Regions from separate parts of the Cohnella sp. GCM10012308 genome, predicted to be linked through region 2. Evidence: predicted binding sites of a transcription regulator. Region 2 holds the regulator's gene; each other region holds the start of a gene.

Region 1 (8,020 bases), on a different contig from region 2:
GAGCCGAGGCAATTGCCAAGCTCAAGGAAGTGTACGGCGGGACCATCGCCTACGAATTCAGCCATATTGCGGACGAAGAAGAACGCCAATGGTTGAACAACTTTGCCGAACAGCGGGTGCCTGCGCAGGAGTTGAGCGCAGCGGAGCGAGCCGACCTGCTGAAGCGTCTGCTTGAAGCCGAGCTGTTTGAAGACTTTTTGCAGAAGACGTTTATCGGGGTCAAACGCTTCTCCGTCGAAGGCAACGATGCGCTGATCGCATTGGTCGACCGCATGGTGAAGGACCTGTCTGGCGAGGGCGTCAGCGACATCGCGATCGGCATGGCGCACCGCGGCCGTCTGAATGTGCTTGCTCACATTTTGCAAAAACCGCTGACAAAGATTTTTGCCGAATTCCAGCACTCCGCGTCTAGCGGCAAGAAATCTCCGACTGAGGGGAGCTTCACATTCGAGCCGGGCGGCACCGGCGACGTGAAGTATCATCTTGGCGCACGCACTACACTTAAAAACGCTCAGGGCGGCGAGACGCGCGTCGTACTGGCGAACAACCCGAGTCACCTTGAGTATGTCAATCCGGTCGTACAGGGCTTCGCGCGCGCCGCGCAGGACGACCGTACGCAGCGCGGTTACCCGATTCAGAAAAAGGATGTAGCGGCTTCTATCGTCATGCACGGCGACGCTGCGTTCCCTGGCGAAGGCATCGTCACCGAGACGATGAATTTGAGCACGCTGCGCGCCTATGGCATCGGCGGCACGATTCACATCATCGTCAACAACAAAATCGGCTTTACGACCGACAGCGTCGATTCCCGGTCTACTCAATATTCCAGCGACCCGGCCAAGGGCTTCGAGATTCCGATCGTTCACGTCAATGCCGACGATCCCGAAGCCGTGATCGCAATCGCCCGCATGGCGGTCGCATACCGTCAACGCTTCAAGAAGGATTTTCTGATCGACCTGATCGGCTTCCGCCGCCACGGTCACAACGAGACGCTCGATCCCGAGCCGACGCAGCCAACCGTTTACAAGAAGGTCAAGGCGCATCCCGGCGTAAGCCGCGTTTACGCCAACCGTCTCGTCAAAGAAGGCAAGCTGACCGAAGCGCAGTTCGAGGAAGCGAAGAATAGCGTACTTGCGGTGTTCAAGGCTGCCTACGAAGAAATGAAGGGACTCGAAGATCACCACGAGGGTCCGCAATCCCATGCGGTCGAGCAAAAGACTTCGGCGGCTTCCGCGCCGACGAACGTCCCGCTGGCAAAGCTCCGCGAGCTCAACGCCGGGCTGCTCAAGTGGCCGGAGGGCTTCAAGCTGTATCCCAAGCTGCAGAAGATTCTCGAACGCCGTGCCACTTCGCTTAACGACGGCGAGAAAATCGACTGGAGCCATGCGGAGACGCTGGCGTTCGCATCGATCCTCGCTGACGGCCGCGCGATCCGGATGACCGGACAGGACGCCGAGACCGCCACGTTTGCGCAGCGCAATCTGGTGCTGCACGACATCGATACCGGCGACACGTTCTGCCCGATGCATACGCTGCCGCAGGCGAAGGCTTCCTTTGCCCTGCACAACAGCCCGCTGTCCGAATCCGCCGTGCTCGGTTTCGAATACGGCTACAACGTCTATTCGCCCGAGACGATGGTCCTCTGGGAAGCGCAGTTCGGAGATTTCGTCAACGTCGCTCAGGTGCTCATCGACCAGTTTATCTCTTCCGGCAAGGCCAAGTGGTCCGAGCGTTCGAGCCTGGTCATGCTGCTGCCGCACAGCTACGAGGGACAGGGACCCGAGCACTCCAGCGCCCGCCTCGAACGCTTCCTGCAATTGTCCGCCGAGGACAATTGGACGGTAGCGAACCTGTCCAGCGCCGCGCAGTATTTCCATCTGCTGCGCCGCCAGGCCGCGATCACGGGCACGGACGAAGCCAAGCCGCTCGTCGTCATGACGCCGAAGAGCCTGCTTCGCAATCCGCGCGCGACTTCGCCGGCCGCAGAGCTCGGCGAGGGCGGATTCAAGACGATTCTGGAGCAAGCAGGTCTCGGCGCGAAGCCGGACCGCGTCGAGCGCATCGTTCTTTGCTCGGGCAAGGTTGCCATCGATCTGGAAGACGCGCTGACCAAGGACAAGGACAGCAACAAGGACTGGCTGCATATCATCCGCGTGGAGCAGCTGTATCCTTTTCCGGCGGAGGAGATCAAGAAGGTGTTCGCTCGCTTCCCGAAACTCAAGGAAGTCGTCTGGACGCAAGAAGAGCCTCGCAATATGGGTGCCTGGACCTTCATGGAATCCCGCATTCGCGAGATCGCGCCGACCGGCGCGGAAGTCAAGTATATCGGCCGTCCGGACCGCGCGAGCCCTGCTACCGGGTTCGCGGACGTACATGCGGATGAGCAGAGTTATATCGTGACGCAATCTTTGAAGCAGAGTCCGACGTTGACTCACAACTTGGGGAGGTAAGCTGCAGTGGCAGATATTCTAGTACCGGCAATGGGCGAATCGATTACGGAAGGCAGCATCTCGCGATGGGCCGTCAAAGCAGGCGACAAAGTAAGCCAGGGCGATCTGCTGCTCGAACTCGAGACCGACAAGGTTAACCTGGAAATTAGCGCCGAGCAAGCGGGCGTCGTCACCGAGCTGCTGTTCGGCGAAGGCGATACCGTTCAAATCGGCCAAGTCATCGGCAAAATCGCAGAGGGCGAAGGCGGAGCGGCGGCTCCTGCTGCCGCGCCTGCCCCTGCGGCAGCTCCGGCTCCTGCAGCAGCACCGGCTCCGGCTGCTGCTCCTGCAGCGTCCGCGCCTGCTGCCGTGCCTTCCGCGGGACAACCGTCCGCGACGCCGGCAGCTCGCAAGCTCGCTCGCGAGCAAGGCATCGATCTGAGCCAGACGCCTGCGCGCGATCCGCTCGGTCGTATTTACCCCGAGGACGTACGCGCTGCCGGCTCGCAGCCTGCAGCGGCACCGGCTCCTGCGGCACCTGCTGCCAAGGCTTCGGCAGCCGCGGCTTTCCAATCGGCCAAGCCGTACGAGCGCAAGAAAATGTCCCGCCGTCGCCAGACGATCGCGACCCGCCTCGTCGAAGCCCAACACACGGCTGCGATGCTTACGACCTTCAACGAAGTCGACATGAGCGCGATCCTCGACGTCCGCAAGCGCCGCAAAGACGCGTTCAAGGAGAAGAACGAAGTCAATCTCGGCTTCATGTCCTTCTTCACGAAGGCTGTCGTAGGCGCGCTGAAGCAGTACCCGCTGCTTAACGCAGAGATCGACGGCGAAGACATTATCGCCAAGCAATTTTACGATATCGGCATCGCCGTATCCGCTAAGGAAGGTCTCGTCGTTCCTGTCGTTCGCGACGCCGACCGCCTGAGCTTCGCCGAGATCGAGCGCTCCATCGCCGATCTGGCCGTCAAGGCGCGCAACAACGCGCTTGCGCTGTCCGACCTGCAGGGCGGCACGTTCACGATCACGAACGGCGGCGTATTCGGCTCGCTGCTCTCGACGCCGATCCTGAACGCACCGCAAGTCGGCATCCTCGGCATGCACAAGATCCAGCACCGTCCGATCGCGGTTAACAACAACACCGAAGTCGCGATTCGTCCGATGATGTACATCGCGCTTTCCTACGACCACCGCATCGTCGACGGCGCCGAAGCCGTCCGCTTCCTGGTCGCCGTCAAAGAAATGCTCGAAGATCCGGAAACGCTGCTGCTGCAAGGTTGATCGACTCAAAGGTTTTAGCCCCGCGTATATGCGGGGCTTTTTCTTTTCTAAGCGTAATCCACGCTATTGAGGGCTTCGTTTGGTGATATATTCCATATTTTGGCATTTGAACGGTATCCCCTTCACGCAGGAACGGAGAAAAGCCAGGGCGTTAAAGGATTCCTGAATTCCTTGCAAGATGTCTCGCCAGTTAAATAGGAAAAACGAAGCGGCAGGTTTTCTTTAAATTTGTATCGGCGAAGGCCTTCGCTACTAGCCGAATGGAAATGCTATGAGAAGAGAGCATACGACACCCTGAGCGAAAGGGATACCCTGGAAGGATGATTATGCAGCAAATTCCTGAGCCAAGGGGATATCGTACAAATGCCCTGAGGTGCGTCAAAACCTGTGCGAAAGGGATATCGTACAAATGCGCCGAATCGAGGTCGAACCTGAGCAAAGGGGATATCGTTTAAACGCGTTATATAGAAGCTATTTTAGTTTTTCCGGCATAAAAAAGAACGCCCGCGACGACGAGCGTTCTTTTCGATTCCAATCAAGCTTTGGTTGCGCCGTTTGCGGCTGCTTCGAGATAAGCCTCAAGCGTGACCCCTTGCTTCATGATTTGTTTAGCGGCTTCCTTGCCGACGTACCGGACGTGCCAAGGCTCGTACGAATAGCCGGTTACGTCCTCTTCGCCTTTGAGGAATCGGATGATAAATCCGTATTCCGCGCAGTGCGCGGCTAGCCATTTTCCTTCTTTGGTGTCTCCGAACTTTTGCTCCAGCTCGTAGTTCGCGCTTGCGCTGGAGACGTCCATCGCGAGTCCGGTTTGATGTTCGCTTTGGCCGGGCCTGGCGCTCGTTCGGTTTGCGACTTCTTCGCCCTTCAGGTCGGCATTGCGGGTGAAAATCGATTTTTGCGTTGCATAAGATCGATAGCCGGAGACGGCTTTAAGCGTAATCCCGTCTTTTTTGGCTCCCGCAAACAGCTTTTCCAATGCGCTTGCGGCGGTCTTCCTCATTTTCTGCTTAGGCGAATCGCCGGAAAATGAGAATTCGACATCCGGCTTGACCAGATCGTCCGGTGCATACGTAGAAGAAAGCTCCCGTTTTTTATTAACCAGGACAAGGATGCTCTCGGAATTCGTCACCACCGCTACGCCGTTTTTGCCCACCTCGATCGTCTTATCCGGCGCATTTAGCTTAAGCAGCGCATCCAAGCTGTCCGAGTCGGAGCTCTCCCCAGGTTCCTCGGAAGCACTCGACGACGGATCGTCGGACGTTTCGGGCGTTGGCGTTGGTTTTGCCGTGCCGGTAGGTTCAGCGTTATCGGATGAGGACGGTGTATCTGCGTCAGGAGAAGACGTGGCGGATGGTTCTGCGCTCTCCGTCGCCTCGTTCGTGTCCGTTCCCCCGGCACTGCCTGAAGGTGAGGCTGAAGCCGATGCCGTCTCCGTAGCGGCCGGCGGCGCTGCGCTTTGCTGCTTATCCGTTCCTATGATATCGTCTGCTTTCCATATGACGACCGCGACGACAACGCCCGCGATTAGCCATCTTCCTATTTTCATTTCTCGATCCCTCCCGATTCTACTATTTAGACGATGATAGAGTTCGAATTGTTTCGACAAACTCCGCAAATGGGCCGACGAAATCGGCATCGCCACCAATTTCCTGAAATAAATAGGAACAAATGTTCTTGTTGTGGTTGTATAATGGGAAAGTCAGGCTCCTACATAGATGAGAAGGAAAACACGCTACGGTAAAAGGAGGATGGGAATGGACGACGAGCTGACCTTGTTCACGGAATTCAGACAGCGGCTGACAAGAGCCGCCTGGCGCATGCAATATCGCAACAGATCCCGATTAAATCGGGAGCTCGCGATCGCCGCGGCCGAACAAACCGATAGGGGCGAACCTGCGGATCAGGCGATATCCATGCTTTTCGTGCAGGAGGTGCTGCTGGCGATTCCATCGTATCCGAGCAGAACCGTCATGCAGAAGCTGATCGTAGACGGGAAAACAGAGCGCGAAGTATCTCGCGAACTGGGCATTACGCAACAGGCGGTGAACAAATGCAAACAAAGAGCGGTCGCGGCGATCCGCCGACAAATGGGCAGCTTCGCCAACTAGTACGGGCCGCGGGAGATGGCGACCAGATCGCCAAGCTGCTGATTCTTGATTTTTTCGAGCAGGAGATCGACGATCTGTCGCGCTTCATGCGCATGCCGCGGGACGAAGCGAAGCAAGCGCTGGCGCTTGAGCTGCTCGAGTTGATCCGTCTCAAAGCGGAAGAGATGGCGACGGTCGGCCGTTGCGCGGAACAACAGGCGGTTTATGCCGTCGCGAATAACGAATAAGGAGAAGGATCGATCATGGAGTACCGGAAATTTATGCGTGGCAGTGTCCCAGCGTATCCCAAGGGAACGGCATTTCCCGAACGTCTCGCGCTGATGAGCGGGGAAGAGGAAACCGACTTGTCCTGGCTTCGGGATACGACTTCGGGTTCGGTGGTGTTCGTCATGAGCGCGGGCTGCGAGGCATGCGACTTGGATGCGGCGGTCGGATTAATGGAGGAGCGTCCGGAGCTGACGTATCTGCTGCTCGCAGAGGCGAACGATGCGGATTTCGAGCTGCTTATAGAGGAACTTGCTCCGTTTTCTGTCCGCATCGAGCGTTGCGAGATCTCGGCTGTCGCCGATCGGACGCCGATTAAGGTCATTCCTTTCATGATCGTGCTGGATCGCGAGGGCGTCGCGGTCGGATCGGGCTTGTTCAATACGACATTGGACGCGTCGGCTCACGCTCGCACGTTAGGGGCGAACGGCAAGGCCATCGAAGCCGGGGCTTGATGAAAAGGTTCGTGCGTATCGCATCGGAAGCTGCGGCTTCCGCATGGCGGATGTATCGTTTCGACAATGCGGGCGTGCTGCTCTCCGTCACTGTGCTGATGGGCAATGCGCTGCAGTCCTACGGGACGCTCGCCTTTACGGAGCGTACGATCAACGCCGCGGTCGCAGGCGATTCAGCGGCATTCGTAGCGCCTCTCGCCGCGCTCGCGGGCATTCAATTGCTCGGTGCAGCTTTGAATGCTTTCACCTCTTATCGCACGTCCCGGATGCACCTGGCATACGCGAACGCTTGCGAACAGAAATTGATCGAGGAGACAGGCGCGCTTCCCCTGGCCGAACAGGAGCATCCGCAGTATGAGGAACGGCTCGCCATGCGACGATTCGCAGCGACCAAACCGTTCGAGATGTACACGCAGGCGACGCAGCTGCTGACCAAGTTGGCGACGGCGATGCTCGGGTTCCGTTACTTGTCAGGCGTTCATCCCGCCGTCGGCGTTCTCGCCCTCGCAGTCGGATGCTTGAAGGGCGGCCTGTCGCTCATGCTCGTGAAGCGCAGGACCATACTGAACGGGGAGCTCCAGCGCGCGTCCGTGCGTCCCTCCTATCTCTACGGTCTGCTGACTGAGTCGGCGGCGCAAAAAGAATTGACGGTCCATGGCTCGCGCGCGTACTTCACGGGCCAATGGCTGTCCGCCAAACAAGTCTCCGACACGATCCTGTCCAGCATCCAGCGGATGCAGCTGTCGGCGGGCTTCGCCGGAGAAGCGATATCCGCCGCGGGCTATGCGGCAGCCGCATGCGCTGCGGCCTGGACCGTCCGCGAGCGCGGGTTGGGCGCGGGCGACTTCATGGCCGTCACGATGGCGATGAGCTTGATCTCCTCGAACTTGTCGGCGGTCCTTCAGAGCTGGGCCGGCGTAGCAGAGACGCATGCCTATCTATCCGAGTCCAAGGAATCGGCGCCAATCAATCTCGATCGTTTCCGCCCAAAAGCGGAGTTCGTCTCCCCGGAAAAGCCGTTTGTTTTTAACGACATGATCTCGATCCCCGCCCTCCGGTATACCTACCCGAACCGAGACAAGCCTGCGCTGGATATCGGGGAGATGCAGATAAGCAGGGGAGAGAAGATCGCGATCTTGGGCGGCAACGGCTCGGGTAAGTCCACTTTGCTCAAAATCGTACTGGGCCTATACGTCCCCGAAGGAAATCCCGTTCGTTACGACAATGTTCCGGTGAGTTCCATCGAACGCAGCGACATGTTTGCGCGGGCTCATGTACTCTTCCAAGACTTCGTGCGCTATCAAGGCACGGTCCGGGAAAACATGGCTGCAGGCCGCGCTGCCGCATTGGAGGACGACCTTACGCTGCGGAACGCGTTGATGACGGCGAGACTCGGCGAACTGACGGCGGGGCGCGGTCCCGATACGCCGCTCGGCCAGATCGACGGCAGCTCGATTTATTTGTCGGGCGGGCAGTG
Region 2 (8,020 bases):
ATTATCAACGAGATGTCCGAGGTCAAGCGACGCGAGATGTCCGAATCTCAGCTTCACCGCATGCTCAAGCAGCAGATCATGTCGGGCAACAAGCGTCCGGGCCAAGTATCGCTCATCCAGGGCGAGCTGTCCCGCTTTTACAAGAACAAGTAGCTGTACCTACAACGACCATTCTAGGAGGCTGTCATGAGCTACTCGCGCGAGGATATCATTCGGATTGCCAAGGAAGAGAACGTACGTTTTATTCGTTTGCAATTTACCGATCTGATGGGCATCATCAAAAACGTGGAAATCCCCGTAAGCCAGCTCCAAAAGGCGTTGGATAACAAAATGATGTTCGACGGTTCCTCCATCGAAGGCTACGTTCGGATCGAGGAGTCCGACATGTATCTGTATCCGGATCTCGATACATGGGTCGTTTTCCCATGGGTCACGGAAGATCGAGTCGCGCGCCTGATCTGCGACATCTATATGCCTGACGGCACGCCGTTCGCAGGCGATCCGCGCGGTATCTTGAAGCGTGCGCTCGAGGAAGCCGAGGAGCTTGGCTATACGTCGTTTAATGTCGGTCCCGAACCCGAGTTTTTCCTGTTCCAGACCGACGAGAAGGGCAATCCGACGACAGAGCTTAACGACCAGGGCGGATACTTCGACCTTGCGCCGACCGATCTGGGCGAGAATTGCCGTCGCGATATCGTGCTTATGCTCGAGGAAATGGGCTTCGAGATCGAAGCATCCCACCACGAGGTCGCACCCGGACAGCACGAGATCGACTTCAAATATGCGGACGCCATCAAGGCGGCCGACCAGATCCAGACGTTTAAGCTCGTCGTCAAGACGATTGCGCGCAAGCACGGACTGCACGCGACATTTATGCCGAAGCCGCTGTACGGCATGAACGGTTCGGGCATGCACTGCCATCAGTCGCTGTTCAAAGGCTCGGAAAATGCGTTCTATGATGCGAACGACCGTCTGGGCCTCAGCACGGTGGCGCGTCATTATATGGCGGGAATCCTGCAGCATGCACGGGGCATGGCGGCCATTACGAATCCGACCGTCAATTCGTTCAAACGGCTCGTTCCCGGCTATGAAGCGCCTTGTTATGTCGCCTGGTCGGCGAGCAACCGCAGTCCGATGATCCGCATTCCTGCGTCCCGCGGCCTCAGCACGCGCGTCGAAGTCCGCAATCCGGACCCGGCTGCCAATCCGTATCTGGCGCTTGCAGTCATGCTGAAGGCGGGCCTCGACGGCATTCGCAACAAGACTGCGCTGCCCGCGCCTGTCGACCGCAATATTTATGTGATGAGCGAAGAAGAACGTATCGACGCAGGCATCCCGAGCCTGCCGCTGAATCTTCGCGAAGCGCTGTCCGAGATGCTGCGCGACGAGATCGTATGCGAGGCGCTCGGCGATCACGCGCTCACGCATTTCTATGAAATGAAGGAAATCGAATACGACATCTATCGCACCCAGGTCCACCAATGGGAGCGGGATCAGTATTTGACGACTTATTAATACTCGGCAACAACAAAGAATCCTCGGCGATCGCTAAGCGATGCCGAGGATTCTTTGTCGTTGCCGTCGATTGATGAAAAAAAGCGATTATCGAATGCTGCGGATTAAACCGATGACTTTGCCCAAAATGCTGACGTTGTTCAAGCGCAAAGGCTCCATCGTCGTATTCTCCGGTTGAAGGCGAATGTGGTCGCGCTCCTTGTAGAACGTCTTGACCGTCGCTTCGTCTTCCTCGGTCATGGCGACGACGATATCGCCGTTCGTAGCCGTCTGCTGCTGGCGCACGATAACGTAGTCGCCGCTATGAATGCCGGCGTCGATCATGCTGTCGCCTCTGACGGAAAGCATGAACACCGTCTGCTCGCCGACCATCTGGGCGGGAAGCGGGAAGTACTCCTCGATATTCTCCGTCGCGGTAATCGGCACGCCTGCCGTGACCTTCCCCACGAGCGGTACCTGACGAATGGACTGCGCGAACTGAATGACAGGATCCTGTTCGCCGTCAGTAATCTCGATCGCGCGCGGCTTGGTCGGATCGCGGCGAATGAGGCCTTTCTTTTCGAGACGGTCTAGATGACCGTGTACGGTAGAGCTCGAAGCGAGTCCGACGGCTTCGCCGATCTCGCGCACGGATGGGGGATAACCCTTGTCCTTGACTTCATTCTTAATAAATTCCAATATGGCGGATTGACGGTTGGACATCTTCGACACCTCGAAGCCCTCCTACTGACTTAAAAATTCATATGACAAATTATAACACAGAACCGGAGTTCGTACAAACATTCGTTCTTAGGGAACTTGTGTTCGTAAAAGTGTTGACTCAAACATATGTTCGTGATATTCTCATATCAGAACAAACGTTTGGGGTGGATGAGATGGTACAAGTACAGCTGCTCGGTTCGGATTCCATGAAGGCTAATGAATATACATATATGAAGATGGAGAGCGGGACGGGGCGAGCATTCGCTTCGTCTGCACGGACCAGGAGTGCGTCGTCGACGGGCATTCTTCAATCGATCGTCTCCTTTAAGGGACTGCGGCTAATTTTGATTCCGATCGTCGCACTGCTGATCTATGCGGGACTGTCCATGATGACTGCATCGGCCGAGCCCGATTCCGTCCGTCCGGCTGCTGCATCGGAAGCGACCGTGTCGGTCGACAGCGGAGATACGCTTTGGTCGATCGCCGAGGGTGCCAAGCCTGCCGGCATGAAGACGATCGCGGCCGTGCACCTGATCATGAAGCGCAACGGACTGACGTCATCCACCATCGCTTCCGGTCAACGCTTGGTCCTGCCGGCCAAGCTATCGGATAAAGCAGACTAGGAACACACATTCCTGTTCGTTCAATATTCGCACTACGAATCTTTCATGAATAGACTATCCTTAATCGACCGATGCATATCGGTCTTTTTTGCTTTAGCCTCGCCTTGACATTCCCCTTGCGATAATGTCAAATTAGAAGAGGCAACACGGGAGGTGACCCTATGGAATTCGACAAGTTGATCGCTCGGATTAACGAGTTGGCACATAAGCACAAAACGATCGGATTAACCGAGGAAGAAACTGTCGAACGGCAAAAGCTGCGCAAGGATTATCTGGACAACTTCAAGCGAAACTTCAGGCAACAGCTCGATCAGATCGAATGGACGGACGAACCGCCCGAAGATACGGTCAAGCATTGATTTGCCCGGATGCAGGTCCGATAATTAATGTCCTAAACGATGGTATGAACGGTCTTATTCATGCGGCAACGCGGCAAAGCCGGCTTAAAGCCGGCTTTGCCTATACATAGGAGGGTATGCAGTGTCACGTTCATGGGAACGCGCCGTACAGCGCAATTCGAAGCAAATCAACAAACGCCGCAAAAAAGAGGGCAAGCAGAGCTTGTCCGCTCCCTCGGTGCAGATCGATCGATTCAAAGGCCGGAGCCTTATTATGCCTTTCACGCTTGTGCTTCTGATCGTATTTTACATTCTATTGTTTAAACCATGGTCCGCGAGCTTTGAACAGAGCGCGGGCATGTTCTGGGCGACAGTCGGCTGTTATGTGCTGCTCGCCGTATTTTACTTCCTCCGCCGGCCTTATTTAGCCGTCTCGAAGGACAGGCTGGAGACGCGCAAATTTGCGGGATACAAGACGCTTAAGCCGCTTGAAATTCGCAAAATCGTCCAGATGCCCGGCTATATCGTCGTAGAGACGATCAAAGGCGGCAACTGGGTGTTCTCCAAGCTGATGAACCGGTATCCGCTGGATGCGATGTCCGTTCGGCTCAAGGAGTTTGCCGGGCAGCATCAGATCGAGTGGGAAACGCGTGCTAAATAAACCGCGGACTTTCGCTTTCTATATGTACGTTTTTTGCGGATAAACCAATGATATTCGGGATTTGAACTATCGCGCACGGGAGAGATGGACGTCAGATGAAGATTCAAGCGGTAATGTTCGATTTGGACGATACGCTGTTATGGGATGACCGCAGCGTCAAACAAGCCTTCGAAGCGACTTGCGAGCACGCTGCAAGGGAAGCGGGCGTCGATACAGCTGCGTTGGAAGAAGCGGTTCGACGCGAGGCGCGTGCGCTTTATGAGACTTACGAGACGTTTTCTTTTACGCAAATGATCGGGATCAACCCCTTCGAGGGTTTGTGGGGGAACTTTAAGGCCGGGGAACATCAAATGTTCAGACGGATGGAAGCCATCGTCCCGGACTATCGGCGCGAAGCATGGACGCGCGGACTCAAGACGCTTGGCGTGGACAATCCGGAGCTGGGGGCCGAGCTTGCCGAGATGTTTCCAGCCCAACGCCGGAAGCTGCCGCTCGCCTATGAAGAAACGTTCGAGGTGCTCGACGCGCTCAAAGGGAATTACAAGCTGCTGCTCTTGACGAACGGGTCTCCCGATCTGCAGGAGGAGAAGCTTGCGATGACGCCGGAGTTGATCCCTTATTTCGACGAGATCGTCATCTCCGGACAGTTCGGGGAAGGCAAGCCGTCGCCGAGGCTGTTCGCTCACGCGCTGCAGCGCCTCGGACTCGAGGCGGAGGCTTGCGTCATGGTCGGCGACAAGCTGACGACCGACATCAAGGGCGCCAACGGCGTCGGGATGATCTCGATCTGGATCAACCGTCACGGAGCCGTACGCGGCGACGAGATCGTGCCGAGCTTCGAGATTGCCAGCTTGACCGAGTTGCAGCCGCTCCTTAACAAGCTTTCCGCGGAATGACAAAAGCGCCGGATCCCAGATGGCGGGATTCGGCGCTTCTTTGCGTTCAAGGAAATTATTTAACGAATGCCGGATCCTCGAAAGGATGGGCGATCCAGCCTTCGGTCTCGATGAACAGGCGGACGGCGACAACCTTCTTGGAGTCGGTCAAGGTAAAGAAGTGAACGCTGCCCTCCGGCACGGAGATAACGTCGCCGGCGCTCAGGATGACGTCGAAGTAACCGGTCTCTTCGTCGCCGCGGATGATAAAGATGCCTTCGCCGGCCGTGATCGCCCGGACTTCGTCTTCGGTATGGGTATGGATCTGCTCGAACTTCTTAAGCAGCTCTTCGATATTCGGCGTGGACTCCGACAATACGACGATGTCCCAGGTCTTGTAGCCGCGGCGTCCGGCAAGGTCGCGGATCTCGGCGTCGAAGGTCGACAGGATCTCGGCTTTGTCGTCTGCGTTCAGGTCGAAGTTCTCCTGCAGGCGCTCAGGCAGTTTGGAAGGATTCCAGTGCTCGTAGAGCACGCCTTGCGTGTCAAGAAAGGAACGGACGTTGTCTTCTCCTTCGATCAGCTCGTTCGTATTGCGGACGCGAACTTTTGCCATTTGCTATTCCTTCTTTCCCACTATGAATTTAAGTATTAGTTGACTAGATTATAATCGTTGCCACGCCATTTGTCGACACATCCAACCTGATCTTTTCGTGAATAAAACATTCTGCTACTATAGAGGTTAATGATTTTACCCATGAAGTTACCCGGAAAAGGATGATACGTCTAAATATGACTTTAACCGATACGAAAGCCCCATTGCAAGAGCTGCTCAAGAAGCGGATCCTGATCCTCGACGGCGCTATGGGCACGATGATTCAGCAGGCGAACCTGACCGCGGACGATTTCGGAGGCGAAGAGCTCGATGGCTGCAACGAAATGCTCGTGCTGACCCGTCCGGACGTCATTCAAGGCATTCATGAGCAATATCTCGCGGCGGGTTCCGACATTATCGAGACCAATACGTTCGGCTCTACTTCAGTCGTGCTGGCAGAGTACGACATACCCGAAAAGGCGAGGGAGATCAACCTGGCCGCCGCAAGGCTCGCCCGAGAAGCTTGCGACAAGTATACGACGCCGGACAAGCCGAGATATGCCGCAGGCGCGCTTGGTCCGACGACCAAGACGTTGTCGGTTACGGGCGGCGTAACGTTCGATCAGCTGGTCGAGGATTATCGCGAGCAGGTCGTCGCGCTTATGGAAGGCGGCGTGGATGCGATCCTGATCGAGACTTGCCAGGATACGCTTAACGTCAAGGCGGCGAGCATCGGCGTCCGGGCGGCGTTCGACCTAATGGGACGGACGCTGCCGATCATGATCAGCGGCACGATCGAACCGATGGGAACGACGCTGGCCGGCCAGAATATCGAGTCTTTTTACGTCTCGCTCGAGCACCTGAACCCGGTGTCGTTCGGATTGAACTGCGCGACGGGCCCCGAGTTCATGCGGGATCACATTCGCACGTTGTCCGCGATCGCGAAGTCAGGCGTCAGCTGCTATCCTAACGCCGGATTGCCTGACGAAAACGGACATTATCACGAGTCGCCCGAATCGCTGGCACGCAAGCTGCGCGCCTTCGCCGAACAAGGCTGGATCAACATCGCGGGCGGCTGCTGCGGCACGACGCCGGCTCATATCAAGGCGATCGCGGACGCGATGGCCGATATCGCGCCGCGCGCTCAGAACGGCGAGCATCCGCCCGCCGTCTCGGGCATCGAGACAGTCTATATCGAGAGCGAGAATCGTCCTTATATGGTAGGCGAGCGCACGAATGTGCTCGGCTCCCGCAAGTTTAAGCGGCTCATCGCCGAGGGCAAGTACGAGGAAGCGTCCGAAATCGCGCGCGCCCAGGTCAAGAGCGGCGCGCATGTCATCGACGTCTGCCTGCAGGATCCCGACCGCGACGAGACGGAGGACATGAAGAAGTTCCTCGACTTCGTCACGAAAAAGGTCAAGGCGCCGTTGATGGTCGACACGACCGATCCGGATGTCATCGACATGTCGCTGAAGTATATTCAGGGCAAGACATTAATTAACTCCATTAATCTCGAGGACGGCGAAGAGAAGTTCGAAAAGGTCGTGCCGATCCTTCACAAGTACGGCGCGGCCGTCGTGGTCGGCACGATCGACGAGCGCGGACAGGCGATCACGCGGGAAGACAAGCTCGAGGTCGCAATACGCTCGCACGATTTACTGGTGAACAAATACGGCTTGCAAGCGGAGGATCTGATATTCGACGCCCTCGTTTTTCCCGTCGGCACCGGGGACGAGCAATACATCGGCTCCGCCAAGGAGACGATCGAAGGCATCCGGCTTATCAAGGAGCGACTGCCGAAGTGCCAGACGATTCTCGGCGTCAGCAACATTTCATTCGGTCTGCCCGAGTCCGGCCGCGAGGTGCTGAACTCCGTATTTCTGTACGAATGCACGAAGGCGGGACTCGATTACGCAATCGTCAACACGGAAAAGCTCGAGCGCTATGCTTCCATTCCCGAGCATGAACGCAGACTTTCCGAAGAGCTGCTCTACAATACGAACGACGCGACGCTCGCCGAGTTCGTCGCCGCTTTCCGGGATAAAAAGGTGGAAAAAAAGGTCAAGGCCGACAACCTGCCGCTGGAAGAGCGTCTCGCCGGCTATGTCGTCGAAGGCAGCAAGGAAGGTCTGCACGCCGATCTCGACGAAGCGCTGGCGAAGTATGCGCCGCTCGACATCATCAACGGACCGCTCATGGCGGGCATGTCCGAGGTCGGACGATTGTTCAACAACAACGAACTGATCGTCGCCGAGGTGCTGCAGAGCGCGGAGGTCATGAAGGCGTCCGTCGCGCATCTGGAGCCTCATATGGAAAAAGCGGACTCCGCCGTAAAGGGCAAGATCATGCTGGCGACGGTCAAAGGCGACGTCCACGACATCGGCAAAAACCTCGTCGAGATCATCCTCTCGAACAACGGCTACAAAATCGTGAACCTCGGCATCAAGGTTCCGCCGGACCAGTTGATCGCCGCTTTCCGCGAGGAGAAGCCTGACGCGATCGGACTGTCGGGGCTGCTCGTCAAAAGCGCGCAGCAGATGGTGCTGACCGCGCAGGACTTGAAGAACGCCGGCATCGACGCCCCGATTCTCGTCGGCGGCGCTGCGCTGACGCGCAAGTTCACGAAGACGCGGATCGCGCCCGAATACGACGGCGTCGTGCTCTACGCCAAGGACGCGATGGACGGGCTCGACATCGCCAACAAGCTGAGC
Region 3 (8,020 bases), on a different contig from region 2:
GGCGCGAACCAGGTGGTCATCAGGTCTGCGAACTGTTCTTGCACGAAATGAAAATATTTGTTGCAGTGGATCAGCGTGTCGTCCAGGTCGAACAGGATGTTTTGCTTCATGTCCGTGGCTCCTTCGTCAGCTTGCCGCGCCGGGCCGCTCGCCATTCGTGCGGCCGGGCATGAATTTATTATGTCTGTCCGGCGGGTGTTTGTAAATGCGCGGGGCGGGCAACCTAATCGGGCAGTGGGGCACTGCCCCGATCATTGAAGCATCCTATGGAGGTGAGTCGGATATGCCGCCGTATCAAGGACCTAAAGCGGGAGCGAAGAGCATTACGGCCGGAGGACGCGGAAAAAGCCAGGCGACGAAGCTGGACAAAATGTCCCGCCTGCCGCCCAGCTTGAACGGAATCGATAAAAACCTGCCTTAATCGCAAATGCGCAAGCTTGCCGGGGCAAAGCCCCGGCATCCTTAAGCGTACTTCTCGATCTTGGACTTGAGGTCGCGCTTGATAAAAGCGAGCCGCTGGCGTACATAAAAGTCGTAGCTGCCCCCGCTTAACTCGCGGGGGTTCATCGTATTGCCGCTGTCATTGTCAACGATCACGAGACGGCCGCTGTCGTAAAATTTGAAAGTCAGATCTCGTGACGGCCGGGTTCCCCTTGAAGGCTCCAAATAGCGGAGGTGCTCGCAGTTCTCCATCCATCATCCCACCTTTGACTGGAATCGATAGAACACATGTTCTTGTTTATAGTATACCAAACGTTTGTTCGTATGGAAAGCCGTTCCGTAAAGAATTACACTAGAAAAAAGGCAGGAATGATAGTCAGGGGGCAATCGGACGGGAATGATACATATCATCGGTCTCACGCGCAAGCTGCCGACAGGCAAAAAGGTACTCGACGGCATCCATGGACACCTTGAACCGGGCAAGCTCTATGCGGTCGTAGGCGCGAGCGGCAGCGGCAAATCGATGCTGCTGCGCTGCCTCGGTCTCAAGGAGCCCTGGACGAGCGGGGAGCTCCGTATTGACGGCAAGGACGCGATTGCGGGCGGCGCCTTCGCCAGATTTCGTCTGAAGCGCAAAATCGCTTATCTGGAGCAAAAGGCGCTCATGTACGAAAAAAAGACGGCGCTTAAAAACGTCATTATCGGCGCGGTCGGCCAGGTGTCCTGGTTTCGCCGGATGACGGGCATGGTCCGAAGCGACGACTATATGGACGCGATGGAAACGCTGGAAAACGTGGGCTTGATCGACAGGGCGCACCAGCCGGCGGAGAAGCTGAGCGGCGGCGAACGGCAGCGCGTGGCGATCGCGCGGGCGATCGCGCACGGCGCCGAGGTGCTGCTGGCGGACGAGCCCGTTACCGGACTTGATCCGCATTCGCAGGAGAGCATCATGGGCATGCTTAAGCAGCAGGCAAAAGACAAGAATATGATCATCGTCGTCGCGCTGCACCGGCTGGAGCTGGCCGAGAAGTTCGCGGACGAAATCTGGGGACTTCATGACGGGCGGGCCGTGTTGACCGTCCGGGGAAGACGGCTCACTGGCGCGGAGAAAAACCAGATTTCCTAAAGCCGCCGCCCTTCCCGGGGACGATCCGACATGCAGCGTGCTGCGATTAAGGTTGAAGCGGGGCTTCCGATTGTCCTTCCGGCGCCTTTGCCGGGCGGAGTTGGGAGCGCTCTTTTCTACTCTTCCATGCGCTTTCTTTTCTCCGTTTCGACGTGGTCATCGGTGATCATCTCCAATCCGGGGCGTCGAAGGCCCGCTGATTTAGCATGGCAAGGACGATTGTCCCTTATCCATCCCCTGACGCACCAGGCGCGTAGGGGCGAGATCGCACGGGCGAGGTCGTACGGGCGAGGGCGCATGGGGGAAAAAAATATCCCAAATCCCAAATCGAGGAGGTTCGAACGATGTCGAATTCAACGGCGCCGCACATAGCGCCAGGCAGCGTCTACCCGTTGTTGGCGGTGAACGTAGGCGCGGCTAGCGAGGGGCGGTTCAAGGGCAAAATCGCGAAGTCAGGCATCAACAAACAACGCGCGCAAAACGCCGTCGACGTCCATGTTGAAGGATTGTCCGGAGACGAGCAGGCGGATACCGTCAATCATGGCGGCCCTGACAAGGCAGTGTGCGCCTATCCGTACCGTCATTACGCCTATTGGGAAGAGAAGCTCGGCAAGTCGCTCGAATTCGGCGCGTTCGGCGAGAACTTCACGATCGACGAGATCGTCGAGTCCGAAGTTTGCATCGGCGACGTATTCAAGATCGGCGAAGTGACGCTTCAGGTCAGCCAGCCGCGCGTGCCATGCTGGAAGCTGGCGATGAAGTGGGACGCGGACGATCTGCCTGCGATGGTTCGCGACACGGGGAAAACGGGATTTTATTTCCGCGTGCTGACTCAAGGCGCAGTCGAACCGGGCAAGCTCGTCCTCGTCTCGCGCGACTCCGGCGGCGTCACGGTAGAAGAAGCGAACAGGGTCATGCATCGGGGTAAAGAAGACCGGGAAGGCATGCAGCGCCTGCTTGCGGTCGGTGCGTTGGCCGATAGCTGGAGGGAGACGCTAACGGCAAGGCTGTCGCGTCTCGCGCAATCTTGATGCCAGGCAAGTACGCGGGCCGCACGGTCATCGTGACGGGCGCAGCCGGCGGCATCGGTCGCCATCTGTCGCGGGCGTACGCCGAAGCGGGCGCTTCGGTCGCGCTTAGCGACGCGCCCGGCACGGAAGGCGAGGCGCTGGCGGCGCAATTGGCGGGCGAAGGCTTAGCCGCGAGATATATCCCGGCCGATCTGAACGAAGCCGAGGCTGCCGCGAATATCGTAGAGCAAGCTATGGCTTGGACGGGGCGCGTCGACGTGCTCGTGCACAATGCGGGCATCGGCATCTGGAGGTCGCCGCTTGAGCTGTCGCTCGAGGAATGGGACCGCGTCATGAACGTCAATTTGCGCGGCGCGTTCCTGTGCGGCCGCGAAGCGGCCAAAGCGATGAAACGTACAGGCGGCGGCGCCATCGTCAACATCGCTTCGACGCGCGCACTCCAATCCGAGCCGAACTCGGAAGCGTACGCAGCCTCCAAGGGCGGTATCCTGGCGCTTACGCACGCGCTCGCGTTGTCCCTCGGTCCGGACGGCATCGCGGTCAACGCGGTCAGTCCGGGTTGGATCGAATACGGCGACTATGCCGCCTTGAGGCCTGTCGATCACGAGCAGCATCCGTCCGGGCACGTAGGCAAGCCTTCGGACGTGGTCAGGGCCTGTTTTTATTTAACGGACCCCGAGGGCGGCTTCGTCACCGGAACGAATCTTGTCGTGGACGGCGGCATGACCCGCAAGATGATTTACGAGCCGTAAGGCACGCCAGCGACAAACTGCGAAAAAATCTTTAATGGCCTTAAAGGTTCACGGTATAAATCGCTGGTGAACGAGACGACGGTTTCCCGCTCCGGGATGACGAACAGAAATTGGCCGCCGTAGCCCATGGCGTAATAAATGTGCGGGTTCACAGCCTCGCAACCGCCGCCGGTGAACGTCCACCAATGATAGCCATAAGAGCCGAGCCAATCGTATGTGTGATTTCTGGCTGCCGTCGACTCCGCGATCCACGCATCGGGAACGACCTGGCGGCCGGCCCAGAGGCCGCGCGCCAGCATGAGCAGGCCGAGCTTGAACAGGTCGCCGCCGCGAAGGGCGAGGCCGAAGCCGCCGATCGACACGCCTTGCGGATCCGCGTGCCATTGCCAGTCGCGGATGCCGAGGGGCCCGAACAGATGCTTCGCGGCGTAGGCTTCGGCGGTCATGCCGGTCTCTTGCTGCAGAATGAGACTGAGCAGATGCGAGCAGCCGGAGTTGTAGGACATCGCGCCTCCAGGCCGCATCGTCGTTCGTCTATCCAGGATAAAAGCGATCCAGTCGTCCGATTCGCACATCGGATTGGGACGTCCGCCCCAGGCGCCCCATTCCGGCCAGTCCATGCCGGCCGTCATCGACAGCAAATGATGCAGCCGAATTCGTCCGAGCGAAGCGGAGACGCGCGGCAGACAGCCTGCGAGCGGCGAATCGAGCGAAGGGAAGTCGCCTCGCCCGAGCGCGATGCCGACGAGGAGCGAGAGCACGCTTTTCGTCACCGAGTTGACCTTGTGCAGCCGCTCCGCCGAACGCGGGGTACGCGCATAATCCAGCTTCTGCGCGTCGCGGCCGCTGCCGATCCGCACGCGGCAAGTGTCGATCCTGCAGGCTTCGGCCGCGCGCAGCAGTCCATCAAGATCGGCCGTTTTGGGTCTAGCCGTCGTCAACGTCATCCTGACTCGCCTCCTTACGTCGGCCTATTATACCCGCCGTCGGCATGTCTGACGCGAATTTATGATATAATGTACAGCAATGCGCTTAAGGTTTTTCTGCCGCTACTAGGGGGGACTGGCTACAATGGAAAGGCGTTTTGTCATCGAGGCGGTCATGATCGCCATATATGGTCAGCTGCTTCTGCCGAAACGGCCTGTGGAATACCGGATTCCGTATTCGACAGTGATGGAATTGTACGATATGAAGGAAAGCGACGAGCCCGTCATGCCCGACCCGGACGACGACCGTCACGTCAAGGGCAAGATCGGGGAAATGATCGCGTACTTCGAAGATCCGTTCAATAAAAAGAAGCTTGAGCGCTCGCTGCTCGCTCCATGGCGGGAGAGCCCGCCGCTGCCGATCAACGACAAGGTGACCCTTGTCGTCGTCAACGCGGCAGAGAACATGCAGTATGGCGAGCTGCTTGACCCGATCGAGACGGAGATCGTGCTGACTTCGCTGCGGGCGCAAAGTCCGATCCTGACCGACCATATCGAATTCCAGGACAAAGTCGTCCAGAACGCGATCCCGGTCCAGGTATTCGATATCGACGATTACGAATTCGCAGTGGAGGAGAATCCCGCTCCGAGCGAATTCAACCCTTGAGAGCTGCCGGCGGACGCCGGCGGCTCTCATTGTTGTCCGGGAGGCCGTTATGATAGAATGAGGGCGTTCCCAACATCTTCAAGGAGGCTATAATCATGCTCGTGACGACCACGCCCAATGTGGAAGGATACAGAATTACGTCCTATTACGGAATGGTGAACGGAGAGACGATCATGGGCGCGAACATCTTCCGCGACTTCATGGCCTCGATCACCGACGTTGTCGGCGGCAGGTCCGGCTCCTATGAAAACAAGCTGAAGCAAGCGCGGGATATCGCGGTCTCGGAGATGGTCGAACAAGCGAAGCGGATGGGCGCCAACGCGATCGTCGGCGTCGACGTAGATTACGAGGTCGTGCGGGAAGGCATGCTTATGGTAGCGGTAAGCGGCACTGCGGTAACCGTCGAGGCTTAATCTTAAATGATGGAACATTAGCGAATCGTCATCTATGAAAGGGAGGACTCCGGCATGTTGTATCGCAAGCTAGGATCTACCGATCTGAGAGTATCCGCGGTAGGCGTCGGCACTTGGCAGTTCGGGGGCGAGTGGGGCAGGAATTACGAGCAGCGCGAGGCGGACGCCATTCTGGGCAGGGCGGCCGAGCTGGGCATTAATCTGATCGACACCGCCGAATGCTACGGCGATCATCTGTCCGAGTCGCTGATCGGTCCGGCGATCCGCGGCCGCCGCTCCGAATGGGTGCTCGCCACGAAGTTCGGACATCATTTCCACGCACCTTTCGAGCGGACCGACGTATACGATCCGCAGGACGTCGTGCGTCAGCTTGACGCTTCGCTGAAGGCGCTTCAGACCGACTATATCGATCTCTATCAATTCCACTCCGGGCCGGACGCCGAGTTCGATACGGACGGACTCTGGGAGGCGCTTGGCCGGCAGGTCGAAGCGGGCAAGATCAGGCATCTCGGCATCTCGATCGGCTCCAACCGCAACGTCTATCAGACGTCCAAGGCGACGGAGGTCGGCGCGCAGGCGATCCAGGTAGTATACAACCGGCTCGATCGCGCGCCGGAGGAGGAAGTATTCCCTTCCTGCGAGGCGCAGGGACTCGGCGTGCTTGCCCGGGTGCCGCTCGCAAGCGGCTTTCTGAGCGGCAAGTACAAGCCCGGCGCGACGTTCCCGAGCGACGACGTTCGTTCGAAGCGGGATCGCGAGGATGCCGACCGCTTGCTGCGCGAAGTCGAGGAGATCAAGCGCGCGGAAGTGCCGGAAGGCGTCGACATGGCGTCCTGGGCGCTGGCGTGGTGCTTGCGGCATCCCGCCGTGTCCGCCGTCATTCCCGGCTGCAAAGACGTCGCGCAGGTCGAGGCCAACGCGGCTGCCGTCGCGCTGGTCCCGGCCGGCCATCCGCAGGACGCTTAATCGGGATTCCATCCGTTAACGTTCGGGCTCCGGGCTTCGGGCGAATAGAAGCGGCGCCTTCAAGCAAATACTGGGGGGAAACCCAAGAAGGCGGTGCCCCCTATGTGCCAAAGATTTTCGCTTGCCGCGGATTTGCCCGAGCTCACCGAACGTTACCGGATCGATCAGGTCGTCGGTTCGTACAGGCCCAGATACAATGTCGCCCCGACGCAATACGCCGCAGTCATCGTCGAGGAGCAGCGCGAACGCAAGCTCGAGTCGCTGCGTTGGGGCCTCATGCCTTATTGGTCCCGCGATGCCGTCAATGCGGACGGGCCGGGCATCGGCGACCGGCCGATCTTCAAGCGCATGACGAACAAGCAGCGCTGCGTCATCCCCGTCAGCGGCTTTTACGGCTGGGAGACGAAGGGCAGGGCCCGTCAGCCTATCCATTTCGTGCTAAAGGGGCGAGGAACATTCGCCGTCCCCGGGTTTTACGAAGTGTGGCCGCGCGTCGAAGGCGGCGATATCCGCGCGTATACGATGCTGACGACGCTGCCCAACGATATGGTCGGTCCGTATTCGGACCGGATGCCGGCCATTTTGGACGATGAAGGCATCGACGCATGGCTGAACGAGACGAACACGGAATATCGGGGCGTCCTGGGCAGAATCCGCGGCATCTCGGCGGACGAGATGATGATGTACCCGGTCGGCGCCTACGTGAACGAGCGGGAACGCGAGACGCCGGAATGCGTCGAGCCGATCCGCAACTTCTACTCCGCGATCCGGGAGTAGCCATAACGAACGTCCTAGAGGCCCTCCACGCAGCCGCGACGGAGGGTCGATTCATTTTGTCGGGGGAGGAACCGCAATGTGCGCAACAGTGAACGATAACGGCGAGCGGCCTGTACAGGTGTATGTTTTGTCCGGATATCTGGGAAGCGGCAAGACGACCGTGCTGCAAAAACTGCTCGAGGGATCCAAGGCGAAAGGCTGGAAGACGGCGGTGCTCATGAACGAAGCGGGCGACGTCAATCTCGACGGCGAGCTGCTGGCAAAGGACGTGCCCATGGCCGAGCTGCTGGGCTGCTGCATCTGCTGCTCCGTCAAAAACGATCTGGGCGTCTCGCTGCTGCAGCTCGTCCAGGAGCATCGCCCGGACGTGATCTGGATCGAGTCCACCGGCGTGGCGCAGCCGCTTGAGATGATGGACGCCGTGACGGAAGTATCCATGTATGCGAGGCTCGAGCTGCGGGGGCTGATCACCGTCGTCGACGCGAGGCATCTGCTCGACCGGCTGCGGCTCGGCGCCGGCAAGACGCTTCGTCTGATGCGGGAGCAGATCCGAGGCGCAGCGCTGCTCTTGCTGAGCAAGACGGATCTCGTCGGACCGGGGGAGGCGGAGGAGGTGCGCGCGCAGCTGCGCGAGTGGAACTCTTCCGCGGCGATCGTAGATTCCGTCAAGGGAGAGACCGAGGAGGATCTATTCTCGCTGCTGCCGGGTGCTGCCGACGCGACTGTACCGCTGCGGACGAAAGAAGAACAGCGCGACGATTATCACGATCCTGCCCATCACGATCATGCCCATCACGACCAACATGGCCACTCGAAGCCGCGATTGCACGATCACGTGCACGTGCTTACGCACTATCCCGCGGCGCGATTCCCGAGCGAGGACTTCGAGCGCTTCCTGCGCGAACTGCCGGCCTCGGTGTA

What was found. The regulator LexA, encoded in region 2, represses DNA repair genes until DNA is damaged. The targets are predictions, from matches to a motif close to CGAACATATGTTCG.
Region 1: a site for LexA is predicted at 5,378-5,391, ahead of ACFOTD_RS14965 (sigma-70 RNA polymerase sigma factor region 4 domain-containing protein). Genes of this name have one in related genera too.
Region 3: a site for LexA is predicted at 751-764, ahead of ACFOTD_RS24415 (phosphonate ABC transporter ATP-binding protein). Genes of this name have one in related genera too.

What each region holds. Positions count from the first base shown of each region.
Region 1 covers NZ_JBHRYU010000011.1:164,371-172,390, reverse strand. The annotation lists gene ACFOTD_RS14980 (2-oxoglutarate dehydrogenase E1 component) at 1-2,450, shown strand, start outside; gene odhB (2-oxoglutarate dehydrogenase complex dihydrolipoyllysine-residue succinyltransferase) at 2,457-3,713, shown strand; gene ACFOTD_RS14970 (M15 family metallopeptidase) at 4,249-5,262, opposite strand; gene ACFOTD_RS14965 (sigma-70 RNA polymerase sigma factor region 4 domain-containing protein) at 5,471-5,824, shown strand; gene ACFOTD_RS14960 (helix-turn-helix domain-containing protein) at 5,767-6,051, shown strand; gene ACFOTD_RS14955 (hypothetical protein) at 6,067-6,543, shown strand; gene ACFOTD_RS14950 (ATP-binding cassette domain-containing protein) at 6,543-8,020, shown strand, end outside.
Region 2 covers NZ_JBHRYU010000017.1:14,846-22,865, reverse strand. The annotation lists gene ACFOTD_RS18445 (MerR family transcriptional regulator) at 1-153, shown strand, start outside; gene glnA (type I glutamate--ammonia ligase) at 187-1,515, shown strand; gene lexA (transcriptional repressor LexA) at 1,603-2,226, opposite strand; gene ACFOTD_RS18430 (LysM peptidoglycan-binding domain-containing protein) at 2,391-2,840, shown strand; gene ACFOTD_RS18425 (DUF896 domain-containing protein) at 3,002-3,199, shown strand; gene ACFOTD_RS18420 (hypothetical protein) at 3,321-3,839, shown strand; gene ACFOTD_RS18415 (HAD family hydrolase) at 3,935-4,735, shown strand; gene ACFOTD_RS18410 (cupin domain-containing protein) at 4,791-5,330, opposite strand; gene metH (methionine synthase) at 5,507-8,020, shown strand, end outside.
Region 3 covers NZ_JBHRYU010000027.1:82,563-90,582, forward strand. The annotation lists gene ACFOTD_RS24400 (HAD family hydrolase) at 1-110, opposite strand, end outside; gene ACFOTD_RS24405 (hypothetical protein) at 284-421, shown strand; gene ACFOTD_RS24410 (hypothetical protein) at 463-693, opposite strand; gene ACFOTD_RS24415 (phosphonate ABC transporter ATP-binding protein) at 839-1,567, shown strand; gene ACFOTD_RS24420 (MOSC domain-containing protein) at 1,912-2,598, shown strand; gene ACFOTD_RS24425 (SDR family NAD(P)-dependent oxidoreductase) at 2,598-3,350, shown strand; gene ACFOTD_RS24430 (serine hydrolase domain-containing protein) at 3,338-4,297, opposite strand; gene ACFOTD_RS24435 (ADP-heptose synthase) at 4,422-4,943, shown strand; gene ACFOTD_RS24440 (YbjQ family protein) at 5,039-5,356, shown strand; gene ACFOTD_RS24445 (aldo/keto reductase) at 5,411-6,322, shown strand; gene ACFOTD_RS24450 (SOS response-associated peptidase) at 6,425-7,099, shown strand; gene ACFOTD_RS24455 (CobW family GTP-binding protein) at 7,176-8,020, shown strand, end outside.